2 regions of the Streptomyces sp. NBC_00457 genome follow, and region 2 is predicted to be linked to the other one. Evidence: riboswitches for the same ligand, from Rfam matches in the RefSeq annotation. Region 2 holds a riboswitch; the other holds the start of a gene.
What was found. Region 2 has a riboswitch for glycine ahead of gcvT (glycine cleavage system aminomethyltransferase GcvT). Riboswitches for the same ligand answer to the same signal wherever they lie in the genome.

Region 1: another riboswitch for glycine. It lies ahead of gcvP (aminomethyl-transferring glycine dehydrogenase); the one in region 2 lies ahead of gcvT (glycine cleavage system aminomethyltransferase GcvT).

The regions. Positions count from the first base shown of each region.
Region 1 covers NZ_CP107905.1:8,943,295-8,950,057, reverse strand. Annotated here, with positions in the region: gene OG828_RS40895 (ABC transporter ATP-binding protein) at 1-93, shown strand, start outside; gene OG828_RS40890 (TOBE domain-containing protein) at 121-540, shown strand; gene gcvP (aminomethyl-transferring glycine dehydrogenase) at 591-3,476, opposite strand; glycine riboswitch at 3,652-3,747, opposite strand; gene OG828_RS40880 (PRC-barrel domain-containing protein) at 3,861-4,232, shown strand; gene OG828_RS40875 (DNA polymerase IV) at 4,154-5,620, opposite strand; gene OG828_RS40870 (MerR family transcriptional regulator) at 5,678-6,322, opposite strand; gene OG828_RS40865 (bifunctional nuclease family protein) at 6,583-6,763, opposite strand, start outside.
Region 2 covers NZ_CP107905.1:3,627,009-3,633,771, reverse strand. Annotated here, with positions in the region: gene OG828_RS16320 (L-serine ammonia-lyase) at 1-481, opposite strand, end outside; gene glyA (serine hydroxymethyltransferase) at 577-1,854, opposite strand; gene gcvH (glycine cleavage system protein GcvH) at 1,869-2,246, opposite strand; gene gcvT (glycine cleavage system aminomethyltransferase GcvT) at 2,345-3,463, opposite strand; glycine riboswitch at 3,501-3,608, opposite strand; glycine riboswitch at 3,609-3,708, opposite strand; gene OG828_RS16300 (AAA family ATPase) at 3,940-4,608, shown strand; gene OG828_RS16295 (enhanced serine sensitivity protein SseB) at 4,688-5,470, shown strand; gene OG828_RS16290 (enhanced serine sensitivity protein SseB C-terminal domain-containing protein) at 5,612-6,403, shown strand; gene OG828_RS16285 (ABC transporter permease) at 6,720-6,763, shown strand, end outside.

The sequences.
Region 1 (6,763 bases), 5.3 Mb from region 2:
ACCACGGTCGCCGCCGCCGAACTCGATCTGCACCCGGGCGCCCCGGTGTGGGCAACGGTCAAGGCGACGCAGACCCACGCATACCCGGCATGATCCACCCGGAGCCCTAGGTTGATGCCCATGACCCTGAGCATCCGCAACCAGCTCCCCGGCACGGTCGTCACCATCACGCCCGGCGAGGTGATGGCAACCGTCGGCGTCCGCCTCACCGGCGGCCAGAGCCTCACCGCGGCGATCACCGTGGAAGCCGTCACCGACCTCGGCCTCGCCCCGGGCTCCGCCGTCCGCGCCCTCGTGAAGTCGACGGAGGTGTCCCTCGCCACCGCCCCGGTCGAGGGCCTGTCCATCCGCAACCAGCTCCCCGGCACGGTCACCGATATCACCGCCGGCAACGCGATGGCTTCCGTGAAGATCCGCGTCGAGGGCGGCGAACTGACCGCCGCGATCACCAAGGACGCCGCAGCGGAACTGGCCCTGTCACCCGGCACGCCGGTCGTCGCCTTGATCAAGTCGACCGAGGTCTCACTGGCGACCGCATGACGCATCGGAAGGCTCCGCCATGACGGCGGAGCCCTCCGACGACGTACGACTCAGTCCTCGTACTCGTCCAGCGGCGGGCAGGAGCACACCAGGTTCCGGTCACCGAAGGCCTGGTCGATCCGCCGCACCGGCGGCCAGTACTTCCCGGACGCCGAGACGCCCTCCGGGAAGACGGCCTCCTCGCGCGTGTACGCGTGCTTCCACTCCCCGCCGAGCGCGCCCGCGGTGTGCGGCGCGTTCCGCAGCGGGTTGTCGTCCGCGGGCCACTCGCCCGAACCGACCTTCTCGATCTCCGCCCGTATCGCGATCATCGCCTCGCAGAACCGGTCGAGTTCGATCAGATCCTCGGACTCGGTCGGCTCGATCATCAGCGTCCCGGCCACCGGGAACGACATCGTCGGCGCGTGGAACCCGTAGTCGATCAGCCGCTTGGCGACATCGTCGACGCTCACGCCGGTCGCCTTGGTCAGCGGCCGCAGATCGATGATGCACTCGTGCGCGACCAGCCCGCCGGGACCGGTGTAGAGCACGGGGTAGTGCGGCTCGAGCCGCTTGGCGATGTAGTTGGCGCTGAGCACCGCCACCTGCGTGGCCCGCTTGAGCCCCTCGCCGCCCATGAGCCGGACGTACGCCCACGAGATCGGCAGGATCCCCGCCGAACCCCAGGGCGCGGCCGAGATCGGCCCGACACCCGTCTGAGGACCGGCGGCAGGCTGCAGCGGGTGGTTCGGCAGATACGGCGCCAGATGCGCACGCACACCCACCGGACCGACGCCCGGACCGCCACCACCGTGCGGAATGCAGAAGGTCTTGTGGAGATTCAGATGCGAGACATCACCGCCGAAGTGCCCCGGCTTGGCAAGCCCCACAAGCGCGTTGAGGTTGGCGCCGTCGACGTACACCTGGCCACCCGCCTCATGCACCTGCGCGCAGATGTCGGCGACATGCTCCTCGAACACACCGTGCGTCGACGGGTACGTGATCATCAGCACCGACAGCTCGTCGCGGTACTGCTCGATCTTCGCCCGCAGATCCGCCACGTCGATCTCGCCGTCCTCGGCGGTCTTCACGACGACGACCTTCATCCCGGCCATGACGGCACTGGCGGCGTTGGTCCCGTGCGCCGAGGACGGAATGAGGCACACGGTCCGCTGCTCGTCCCCGTTGGCCCGGTGATATCCGCGTACGGCGAGCAGCCCGGCGAACTCGCCCTGCGAACCGGCGTTGGGCTGCAGCGACACCTTGTCGTACCCGGTGACCTCGGCGAGCCGCTCCTCCAGCTCTCGGATGAGCGTGAGGTATCCCTGCGCCTGCTCGGCGGGCGCGAAGGGGTGCAACTGCCCGAACTCGGGCCAGGTGACCGGCTCCATCTCGGTCGTGGCGTTGAGCTTCATGGTGCAGGAGCCCAGCGGGATCATGCCGCGGTCCAGCGCGTAGTCCCGGTCGGCGAGCCGGCGCAGATAGCGCAGCATCGCGGTCTCGGAACGGTGCTGGTGGAAGACCGGGTGGGTCAGGAACTCGTCGGCGCGCAACAGCGCGTCCGGCAGCGCGTCCGCCGCGCCGGAGTCCAGCGCCTCGATGTCGGCCTCGACCCCGAACGCGCTCCAGACGGCGCCCACTTGGGCCCGGTTCGTGGTCTCGTCACAGGCGATCGACACGAGGTCGGCGTCCACCAGCCGCAAGTTGACGCCGTTCTCATACGCGGCGGCGACGACCTCGGCGGCCCGCCCCGGAACCCGGACGGTGACCGTGTCGAAGTATTCGCCGTGGACGACCTCGGCACCACCGCTCCTCAGCCCTTCGGCGAGGATCGACGCATACCGGTGCGTCCGACGGGCGATGCCCTTCAGCCCCTCGGGCCCGTGGTAGACGGCGTACATCCCGGCCATCACGGCAAGCAGCACCTGGGCGGTACAGATGTTGCTGGTCGCCTTCTCGCGACGGATGTGCTGCTCACGCGTCTGCAGAGCGAGCCGGTACGCCTTGTGCCCGTCCGCGTCGACGGACACGCCCACCAGCCGTCCGGGCAGGCTGCGCGCGAACTTCTCGTGTACGGCCATGTATCCGGCGTGCGGCCCGCCGAAGCCCATCGGCACACCGAACCGCTGCGTCGTACCGACCGCGATGTCGGCACCCAGCTCACCCGGCGACTTCAGCAGCGTCAGCGCGAGCAGATCGGCGGCGACGGTGACGAGCGCGCCCAGCTCGTGCGCCCGGTCGATGACCGGCTTGATGTCGCGTACGGCACCGGAGGCGCCCGGGTACTGGATCAGCACGCCGTTGATCTCACGCTCGGCGAACTCGGCCGGGATGCCCTCGCTGAGGTCGGCGACGACGACCTCGACGCCGGTCGGCTCGGCCCGCGTCTCGATCACGGCGATGGTCTGCGGCAGCGCGTCCGCGTCGACCAGGAACAGGCCCTTCTTGTTCTTGCCCATCCGCCGGGACAGCGCCATCGCCTCGGCGGCGGCCGTGCCCTCGTCGAGCAGCGAGGCACCGGAGGTCGGCAGCCCGGTGAGGTCGGCGACCATGGTCTGGAAGTTCAGCAGCGCCTCGAGCCGCCCCTGGGAGATCTCCGGCTGGTACGGCGTGTAAGCCGTGTACCAGGACGGGTTCTCCATGACGTTCCGCAGGATGACGGGCGGCGTGAAGGTCCCGTAGTACCCGAGCCCGATCATGGAGCCGAGCACCTGGTTACGGTCGGCCAGCGTGCGCAGCTCGGCCAGCACCTCGGCCTCGGTGCGCGCACCCGGCAGCTCCAGGTCGTCGGCGTTCTTGATCACATCCGGCACCGCGGCGGCGGTCAGCTCGTCGAGGGAGCCGTAGCCGACCTGCGCGAGCATCTTGGCCCGCGCCTCCTGGTCGGGCCCGATGTGGCGCTGCTCGAAGGGGATTCCCTGTTCGAGCTCGGAGAGCGGAATGCGGTGGGCGGTCATTGCGGAGGCCTCCTGGTCTGACACGACCTTCGAGGGACACCACGGCGCGGGTGCCCGGACGGCCTCCCCCTCTGTCATCTCAACCTGAGAGCTTCACCGGACGCCCAAGGGCACCCGGCTTTCACCGTCGGTGAGAGCGGAAGCCGTCGACACCCGCCCTGCTTTCCAGAGTGACCTCGTCCGTGCGGTACGTGAGCCTGAGAGATTCCGGGGAGGATTTGCTCCTTCGGCGCCTCCGATGGTGTCTGGAGGACTCTCCCGCACGGGGTCAGCAGCCGCTGCCAGAGTACCAGCGAGGTCAACGCCGCAACCTTCGAGTGGCCACCTTGGTGAATCTGCTCTTTTGTAGTGCTTACGGATGAGTTGCGACCAATTGGAGGGCCCGTGCAGACCGACATCGATCCGCGCAACCTGATCGGCCGCAAGGCGTTCGACCGCAGTGGCACCAAGATCGGCACCATCGACGAGGTCTACCTCGACGACGCCACCGGAGAGCCGGAGTGGGCCGCGATACGCACCGGCCTGTTCAGCAGGGACGCCTTCGTCCCCCTCGAGCCCAGCGAGCTGATAGAGGGTGCCCTGCACGTGCCCTTCGACCGCGCCCTGATCAAGGACGCCCCCGACTTCGGCGTCGGCCGCCACCTCTCCCCGGAGCAGGAACTCCAGCTCTACCACCACTACGGTCTGGACGTCGCCCCACCGCCCTCGCTCCCGGACCGCGACTTCGGCAAGCTGGCCGGCACGGACGACACCTGAACCGCAGGCACCGCGGGCTCCTCCCGTACCTCAGGCTCTTCCGGCCCCTCGGGTCTTCGCGGCACGAGCGGCAACGGATCCGCGGGTTCCAGCTCGGGATCGTCGACCCGGAAAGTCCGGACCCTCCCGGGCTCCGAATCGGGCGTCTCGAACCGCACCGTGACCCGCCCGAGCCCACTGCCCTGCACCCATCCGTGCCCGTACTCGCCATGCCGAACGTCATGCCCCGCCGGCCACCTCCGCTCCACGGGCGCCGGCTGCACCTCGACCGGTTCGCCGGCCACAGGCTCCTCCACCTCACTCTCCGCCTGCTCCCCCGCCGCCTGCGCGAACAGGTCCTCCTGGGTGTAGTCGGCGAGCCCGCTGACGCCCACCCCCAGCAGTCGCACCCCGCCCGTGGTGTCCACGGCCTCCAGCAGCCGGGCCGCGGCCTCGCGCACGACTCCGGGATCGTCCGTGGGCCCGCGCAGGGTCTCCGACCGGGTCAGCGTGGAGAAGTCGTACCGCCGCACCTTCAGCACGATGGTCCGCCCCGACAGCCCGGCCCCACGCAGCCGCCGCACACACCGGTCGGCGAGCCGCTGCACCTCCAGACCGACCCGCACCCGGTCGTGAATGTCCACGTCATAGGTGTCCTCGACCGACACCGACTTGGTCTCCCGTTCGGCCACCACGGGCCGGTCGTCGCGCGCCAGCGCCATGGCGTACAGCGCGTGTCCATGAGCATTGCCCAGCAGTCGTACGAGCTCGTCCTCGCCCGCCTCAGCGATCTCGTCGACCGTGGTGATCCCGGCCCGCCGCAGATGGTCGCCCGTCGCCGGTCCGACCCCCGGAAGGGTCCGCGCCGACATGGGCCCGAGCAGCGCCCGCTCACTCCCCGGCTCGATCACCACCAGACCGTCGGGCTTGGCCTGCTCCGAGGCGATCTTCGCGAGCATCTTGGAGGCGGCGAGTCCGACCGACCCGGTGAGCCCGGTGACGGCCCGTATGTCGGCCCGCAGCTTCACCCCGGCCAACCGCGCGGACGCCTCGTCCCAGGCCGCCCCACCCGCCTCCAGATCGACGAACGCCTCGTCCAGACTCAGCGGCTCCACCAGCGGCGACAGATCCCGCAGCAGCCCCATCACCTGCTCGCTGATCGACCGGTAGAACCCGAACCTCGGCACGAGATACGCGGCGTTCGGCGCGAGCCGCCGGGCCTGCGCCATCGGCATCGCCGAGTGAACCCCGAAGACACGCGCCTCGTACGAACACGTCGCCACCACCCCCCGCGGCCCGAGCCCGCCCACGATGACGGCCTTCCCGCGCAGGCTCGGCTTGGACGCCTGCTCCGCCGAGGCGAAGAAGGCATCCATGTCGAGATGCAGGATCGTGGGCGCGTTTCTCACATGTCCGATGCTGCCCTACGCCACTGACAATGCCCGCGAACCGCTGTGGAACGGGGCTCAGACCGCCCGGTTCCGCCGCCGCGCCAGTTCGTCGGCCGGGTTGTTCCCGACGAGCGTCTCACCGGTGTCGATCCGCTCCCCGTGCAGCTGGGAGAGGGCGCTCTCGACGTCCCGCCACACGACGCCCACCGCGATCCCGAAGATGCCCTGGCCGCCCTGGAGCAGCGCGTGGACCTCGTCGGGCGAGGTGCACTCGTAGACGGTGGCGCCGTCGCTCATCAGCGTCATGCGCTCCAGGTCGCGGAAACCGCGCTCCCTGAGGTGCAGGACGGCGGTACGGATGTTCTGCAGCGACACCCCGGTGTCCAGGAACCGCTTGACGATCTTCAGGACGACGACGTCGCGGAAGCTGTACAGCCGCTGCGTGCCGGACCCGTGCGCGGGCCGCACGCTCGGCTCGACCAGCCCGGTGCGTGCCCAGTAGTCGAGTTGCCGGTAGGTGATGCCCGCGGCCGCACAGGCCGTCGGACCGCGGTAGCCGATCTGCTCGGACGCCATGGACGTCGCCCCTCCGCTGCTGGGCACGGCCGCCATGTGCTGCGGAGCGTGATCGGCCGCGCTGCCGTGAAGCGGGTACGGACCGCTCGCCCCCGGGCCATGTCCGGGAGCACCCCCAGCCGTACCGTCGCCGCTGCTTCTCACGCCGACCTCCGTCCTTGACCTGCCTTCTCGACGGTAGGCAGTCACCAGGGGTGCGTCAACGATCGCCACACTCGGCACGCCGAGTGATAATCACCCTAGGAGTGGTTTCCCGTACCCCACCGCGGGGAAAGGCTAGCCGAATGCGCTCGGAGGGGGCTTGACCGACGCTCTCACGCGCCGTTGGCACATGCCGGCATTTCGCGCCACCGTGAGGCATCGACCGACCCGACAGGGGGCTGCGTCCGCCGGGCCGCCGCGCTTCACTGGCTGCTGGTGCCGAAGTCCTCGGGCGAGATCTGGTCGAGGAACTCGCGGAACTTCTCCACCTCGTCCTCCTGCTCGTCCGGGATCGCGATCCCCGCGTCGTCGAGCACACCGTCGCTGCCGTAGATCGGCGTTCCGGTGCGCAGGGCCAGCGCTATGGCATCGGACGGGCGGGCG
Region 2 (6,763 bases):
CGCCGATCGCGTCCTCGTCGACGACGAAGCCGCCGCCCACGGAGTAGTAGGTCTTGGAGAGGAGTTCGGCGCCGGAGGCGTCGTGCGCCCAGAGCGTCATGCCGTTCGCGTGGTAGGGGAGTGCCTTACGGCGGTGCAGGACCAGGTCCTTGTCGAAAGTGAAGGCGATCTCCCGCTCGTCGAGCAGCCGGAGCCGGCCCGCCGCCTTGATGTCCTCCACTCGCTGGTCGGCGGTCTCGACGTCCACCGTGCGCGGTGACGCGCCCTCCAGTCCGAGCAGGACCGCCTTGGGCGTGCCATGGCCGTGTCCGGTCGCGCCCAGGGAGCCGTACAGCTCGGCCCGTACGGACTCGGTGGAGTCCAGGACTCCTTCGTTCCGCAGACGCAGGGCGAACATACGGGCCGCGCGCATCGGGCCCACGGTGTGGGAGCTGGACGGGCCGATGCCGATCGAGAACAGGTCGAAGACCGAGATGGCCACGGGGACTCCTCACAGCGGGGGTGGTGGGACACCCGGCCACCCGCCCTGATCGCCGGATGACGAGTGCCGGGTGCCGGGTGCCCCACCAGGGGGACTTACTTGTTCAGGCCGGGATACAGCGGGTGCTTGTCCGCGAGCGCGGTGACCCTGGCCTTGAGCGTTTCGATGTCGGCCTCCCCGAAGGGAGATGGCGCCTTGAGCGCCTCGGCGATGACGTCCGCGACCTCGGCGAAGTCCTCGGTGGTGAAGCCGCGGGTGGCGAGGGCGGGGGTGCCGATGCGGAGGCCCGAGGTCACCATCGGCGGACGCGGGTCGTTCGGGATGGCGTTGCGGTTGACCGTGATACCGACCTCGTGGAGTCGGTCCTCGGCCTGCCGGCCGTCCAGCGCGGAGTTGCGCAGGTCGACCAGGACCAGGTGTACGTCCGTGCCGCCGGAGAGCACGTCGACGCCCTCCGCCTTCACGTCCTCCCGCACCAGGCGCTCGGCGAGGATGCGGGCACCCTCCAGGGTACGGCGCTGCCGTTCCTTGAAGTCCTCCGATGCGGCGACCTTGAAGGCGACCGCCTTGGCGGCGATCACATGCTCCAGAGGCCCGCCCTGCTGGCCGGGGAACACCGCCGAGTTGATCTTCTTCGCGAGCTCGGCGGTGGAAAGGATCACGCCGCCGCGCGGGCCGCCCAGCGTCTTGTGGGTGGTCGTGGTGACCACGTGCGCGTGCGGGACGGGGTTCGGGTGCAGCCCGGCCGCCACCAGACCGGCGAAGTGCGCCATGTCGACCATCAGGTACGCGCCGACCTCGTCCGCGATCCGTCGGAACGCGGCGAAGTCCAGCTGCCGCGGGTAGGCCGACCAGCCCGCCACGATCAGCTTCGGCTTGGACTCCTTGGCCAGCCGCTCGACCTCGGCCATGTCGACGACACCGGAGTCGTCCACGTGGTAGGCGACCACGTCGTACAGCTTGCCGGAGAAGTTGATCTTCATGCCGTGGGTCAGGTGCCCGCCGTGCGCGAGGTTCAGGCCCATGATCGTGTCACCGGGCTTGAGCAGCGCGAACATCGCCGCCGCGTTGGCCTGGGCGCCCGAGTGGGGCTGCACGTTGGCGTGTTCGGCGCCGAACAGCTCCTTGACCCGGTCGATCGCGATCTGCTCGACCACGTCGACGTGCTCGCAACCGCCGTAGTAGCGGCGGCCCGGGTAGCCCTCGGCGTACTTGTTGGTCAGGACCGAGCCCTGCGCCTCCATGACCGCGACCGGCGCGAAGTTCTCCGAGGCGATCATCTCGAGCGTGGACTGCTGGCGGTCCAGCTCGGCGTCGACGGCGGCGGCGACGTCCGGGTCCAGCTCGTGCAGGGGGGTGTTGAGGACAGACATGCTTGTACGACTCCTCAGCCGGCGGAAAAGGCGGTGTACTCGTTGGCGGAGAGCAGGTCGGACGGCTCCTCGGCGACTCGTACCTTGAAGAGCCAACCGCCTTCGAAGGGGGCGGAGTTCACCAGCGACGGGTCGTTGACCACGTCCTCGTTGACCTCGGTGATCTCGCCGCTGACCGGGGAGTACAGGTCGCTGACCGACTTGGTCGACTCCAACTCGCCGCAGGTCTCGCCCGCGGTCACGGCGTCACCGACCGTGGGGAGGTCGACGAAGACGACATCGCCGAGCGCGTTGGCCGCGTGCTCCGTGATGCCGACTGTCGCGACGCCGTCCTCGGCGGCCGACAGCCACTCGTGCTCCTTGCTGTAGCGCAGCTGCTGGGGGTTGCTCATGTCCTGAATTCTCCTGTACGCGGGGAGTGCTGGTGAATGGGGGACTACGGAAGACGGTTGTGAGCAGGGAGGATGTGCCCGGCATCACGGCCCAGTGTCTACTTCTGGCGCTTGTAGAACGGCAGCGCCACGACCTCGTACGGCTCATGGCTGCCGCGGATGTCCACACCGACCCCGGCCGTACCGGGCGCCGCGTGCGCGGCGTCGACATAGGCCATCGCGATCGGCTTGCCCAGCGTGGGCGAGGGGGCGCCGGAGGTGACCTCGCCGATCACCTCGCCGCCCGCGACGACGGCGTACCCGGCGCGCGGCACCCGGCGGCCCTCGGCGACGAGCCCGACGAGGACGCGCGGCGGGTTCGACTGGGCCCGGGCGGCGGCCTCGGTCAGCGCCGCGCGCCCCACGAAATCGCCCTCCTTCTCGAACTTCACCACCCGGCCGAGCCCGGCGTCGAAGGGCGTCAGCGCGGTCGACAGCTCATGCCCGTACAGCGGCATGCCCGCCTCCAGGCGCAGGGTGTCCCGGCAGGAGAGGCCGCACGGGACCAGGCCCGCGCTCTCGCCCGCCTTGGTCAGGGCCTGCCACAGCTCGACCGCGTGCTCCGGCTTCACGAACAGCTCGAAGCCGTCCTCGCCGGTGTAGCCGGTGCGGGCGATGAGAGCGGGGACGCCGGCGACGGTGCCGGGCAGGCCGGCGTAGTACTTCAGGCCGTCGAGGTCGGCGTCGGTGAGGGAGGCGAGGATGCCGGGGGACTCGGGGCCCTGGACGGCGATGAGGGCGTAGGCGTCGCGATCGTCGCGCACCTCGGCGTCGTACCCCTCGGAGCGCGCCACCAGCCCATCCAGGACAATCTGCGCGTTGCCGGCATTCGCCACGACCAGGTACTCGGTCTCGGCCAGCCGGTAGACGATCAGGTCGTCGAGGATGCCGCCGTCCTCGCGGCAGATCATGGTGTAGCGGGCGCGGCCGGGCTTGACGGCGCTGATGTTGCCGACGAGGGCGTAGTCCAGCAGGGCGGCGGCCTGGGGGCCGGTCACCGTGATCTCGCCCATGTGCGAGAGGTCGAAGAGCCCGGCCCGGGTGCGTACGGCGAGGTGCTCCTCGCGCTCGGAGCCATAGCGCAGGGGCATGTCCCAGCCGGCGAAGTCGGTCATCGTCGCGCCCAGCGAACGATGCAGGGCATCGAGCGCGGTGTGACGGAGAGGCGTACTGCTCATCGGATCTGCTCCCAAAGGCATGACAGGCGAGGAAAGTTCCTCCCCATCTGTCATCGGAACCTGAGAGGTTCGCCGTGACCGGTGAAGATCACGGTTTGCACCTTGGGTGGAGCCACTGCGGCAGCGGCCCGCTTTTCAGATGTGCCTCGCCCGCGCGGTAACGGGGCCTGAGAGATTCAAGGGAGGGACTTGCTCCTTCGGCGCCCCAGCGACAGCGGTGCTGGGAACTCTCCCGCGCGGATTCAAGCGGCCGGTATGCAGTTTGGCGGGCACATCATTGCACGCATCGGCCGACCGCGGCAGGGGGACCTATGAAGGTAGCCGTCCACAGGGGTCGCTCAGGATTCACAGTCGGGCACAGTGGCCTGTAGCAGGCTTGTTGCGGGAAGCGGACGTAAACGGGAGGGCCGCGTATTACCTTCTCTTTACACTCGACGGGGATGGGAACTCCCGACCCCATGGGGAGGACGATCACGGTGAACAGGATCACGGCGTACGCCACCAGCTCGGCCGTCGCGCTGCCCGAGCAGCACACCGCTCCGGCCAGGGAGGCCTGCGGCGCGCACCGGGCGCCCGTCGTCCGGGATCTGCGCGACCGTGGAGGCCGCAGCCCGCACGCACTGCTCTTCGGCCCCAAGGACCTCGTCGTGATCACCGGCCTGCCCGGAAGCGGAAAGTCCACGCTGATGGCGCGCACGGTCAAGGGCCCCCGGATCGACTCCCAGGACACCCGCGACCGCTGGGACACTCGCGCGCCCCGCTTCCTGCCGTACGCGGTCTACCGCCCCCTGGTCCGCCTCGCGCACTACACCGGACTGCGCCGCGCCCTGCGCACCGGCACCGGAGTCGTCGTCCACGACTGCGGTACGCAGTCCTGGGTGCGCCGCTGGCTGTCCCGCGAGGCCCGCCGCCGCGGCGGCACCCTGCACCTGCTGCTCCTCGACGTCGCCCCCGGCACCGCCCTGGAGGGCCAGCGCGAACGCGGCCGCGGCGTCTCCCGCTACGCCTTCCTGCGCCACCGCACGGCGGCCGCCCGGCTGATCCGCGCCGTGGAGCGCGGCGACCTGCCCGACGGCTGCGGCTCGGCGGTCCTGCTCGACCGCGACGCGGCGGACGTGCTGCGCAGAATCGGCTTCACGGGCTGAGGCCTCACGGGCTGAACCCGGTATTCCACCCGCTAGCCTTTGAGTCACAGCAGTGATCTCGGCAGGCGGTTGACAGCAGATGGACTTCCCAGGGGACTTCCCGGACTTCCCGGCACAGGCACACCCCCACCCGCACGGGGGCTGGCCCGGCAACGAGTTGGAGGAGGTGCTCTCCGCCTCCCTCAACGTCCCGGGGGCCGGCGGGCGGATCATCGAAGTCCTCGGACGCAGCTTCATCTGGGTCCCGCTCCCCAACGGCGGCGGCCCGGACAGCGTCCCGCTCGACCTGCCCACCCTCGAACTCGGCGGCCAGGCCTACGTCCCCGTCTTCAGCTCCGAGGAACAGTTCCGCCAGGTCGTCGGCTCCCACATGTCGTACACGATCGCCCCCGCGGTGGAGTTCGCCCGCGGCCTGCCCCCGCAGGTCGGCATCGCCGTCAACCCCGACGGCGTGGTCGGCATCCCCCTCCCGCCCCCCGCCGTCGCCGAACTCTGCCGCGTGGGCCGCACCCCCCTGGACGGCCTCACCACCGGCGGCCGGGTCAAGCTCTACGAACCGGACTGGCAGGACGACCCCGTGGACTTCCTCTCCGCGGCAGCCACCGAGTTCGACCAGACCGGCGTGGTGACCACGGCCCGCCGCTGCCTCGCGGCGATCGAAACGGCCGACCCGGTCATGTTCGTAGGCGTCGAACTCAACCAGTGGGAGGGCGACATCAGGGCCCTCCCCCTGGACGCGCTGGGCCGAGCCCTGGCAAGGGTCCCCGTGAAGTGGCCGGTAAACCTGGTCCTCTTGGACGTAACACAAGACCCGGTGGCCGAATGGATGCGCAACAGGGCCCGCCCCTTCTACCAACGATGACTGCACGTACCTGAGGAGCGCGGGGAACTGCGCGATCAACCACAGACGACCCGCACTCGCCCACGTGCAACAAGCCCCGAGCTCTTGGGCGCTTAAGCTGGTTCCATAATCCGGGCAACCTCAGTGAAGGGGCGGTACAAGGTGAGCGCCAGCATCGCGACCGGCCAGGTCGAGCACATGCTGCGCCAGGTGACGCCCGGGCGCTACGACGCCTACGAGGCACTGCTGCGCGCCCTCGCGACCCCCTCCGCCGGCCAGGTCTGGATGCTCCTCTGGCACGGCCAGGCAGGCTCACCGGACGCGCAGTACGGAAACATGGAGGTCGACGGCCACGGCTACGCCCCCTGTGTCACCTCCGCCCAGGAACTCTCGGCCAGCGGCTGGAACCGCTCCTACGAAGTCGTCGACGGAGTGGACGTCGCCCGCACCCTCTACCCCGACCACTACGGCCTCTGGCTGAACCCGCACGCGCCCGGCGGCGGCGTCGGCATCCCCTGGCTCGACCTGCGCCGCATCGCCACCGGCCTGGAGCGGCAGCCCGCAGGGCCGCTGCGGCTGTCGGAGCCCGGCATCGAGATCCCGCAGTTCTACGCCCAGCTCGCGCAGAACGCCCACCGCACCCCGGCCGTCCGCTCCCTGCGCCGCGCCTGGGTGCAGCCGGCGCTCGGGGCGCCGTACCTCGCCATCGGCCTCGATGTGTACGACACCAGCCCGGCCGCCGTGGACTCGGTGCGGGCGATGATGCAGCAGTCCATCGGCGCGGTCCCGGACGGCCTGCCGGTGTCGACGGTCGCCATGTCCGACGAGTACGACCCGGTCGCGATGTGGATGCGGGCCCAGGCCCGCCCCTTCTACGACCGTGAGGCCCACGGAGCCCCGGCTCAGGCGCCGGCGGCCGGGTACGGCTATCCACCGGTCCACGGCGGATACTGAACACATGGCGCGTGGCCACCCTCCGCCAGAGGGGCGGAGTCCTTCTTCGCGCGTAGACCGTGGCGGAAAGACCTGAACTGCGCTGGATGTCCAACTTGTTCTCGTCCGGCCCCCGTTACCCGCTGTCCGGATAGCGGAACCCCGGACGCCGCATCACGGTTACGCATCCTTTCACCGCCAAGTCTGGCAACTCGTCGCCAAAGCGTTGAAGACTCCCCCACCAGGGGTGTTCGAAACCCCAGTACGACGGACTGATCACGCCGCCACAGCGGCAAGTGCGGGCCGGTTACCACCGGTTGAGAGGGGTCCCTGCCAGATGACGGCACCATTGCACGAGCCGACCGCCGAGGCGGCCCCGAG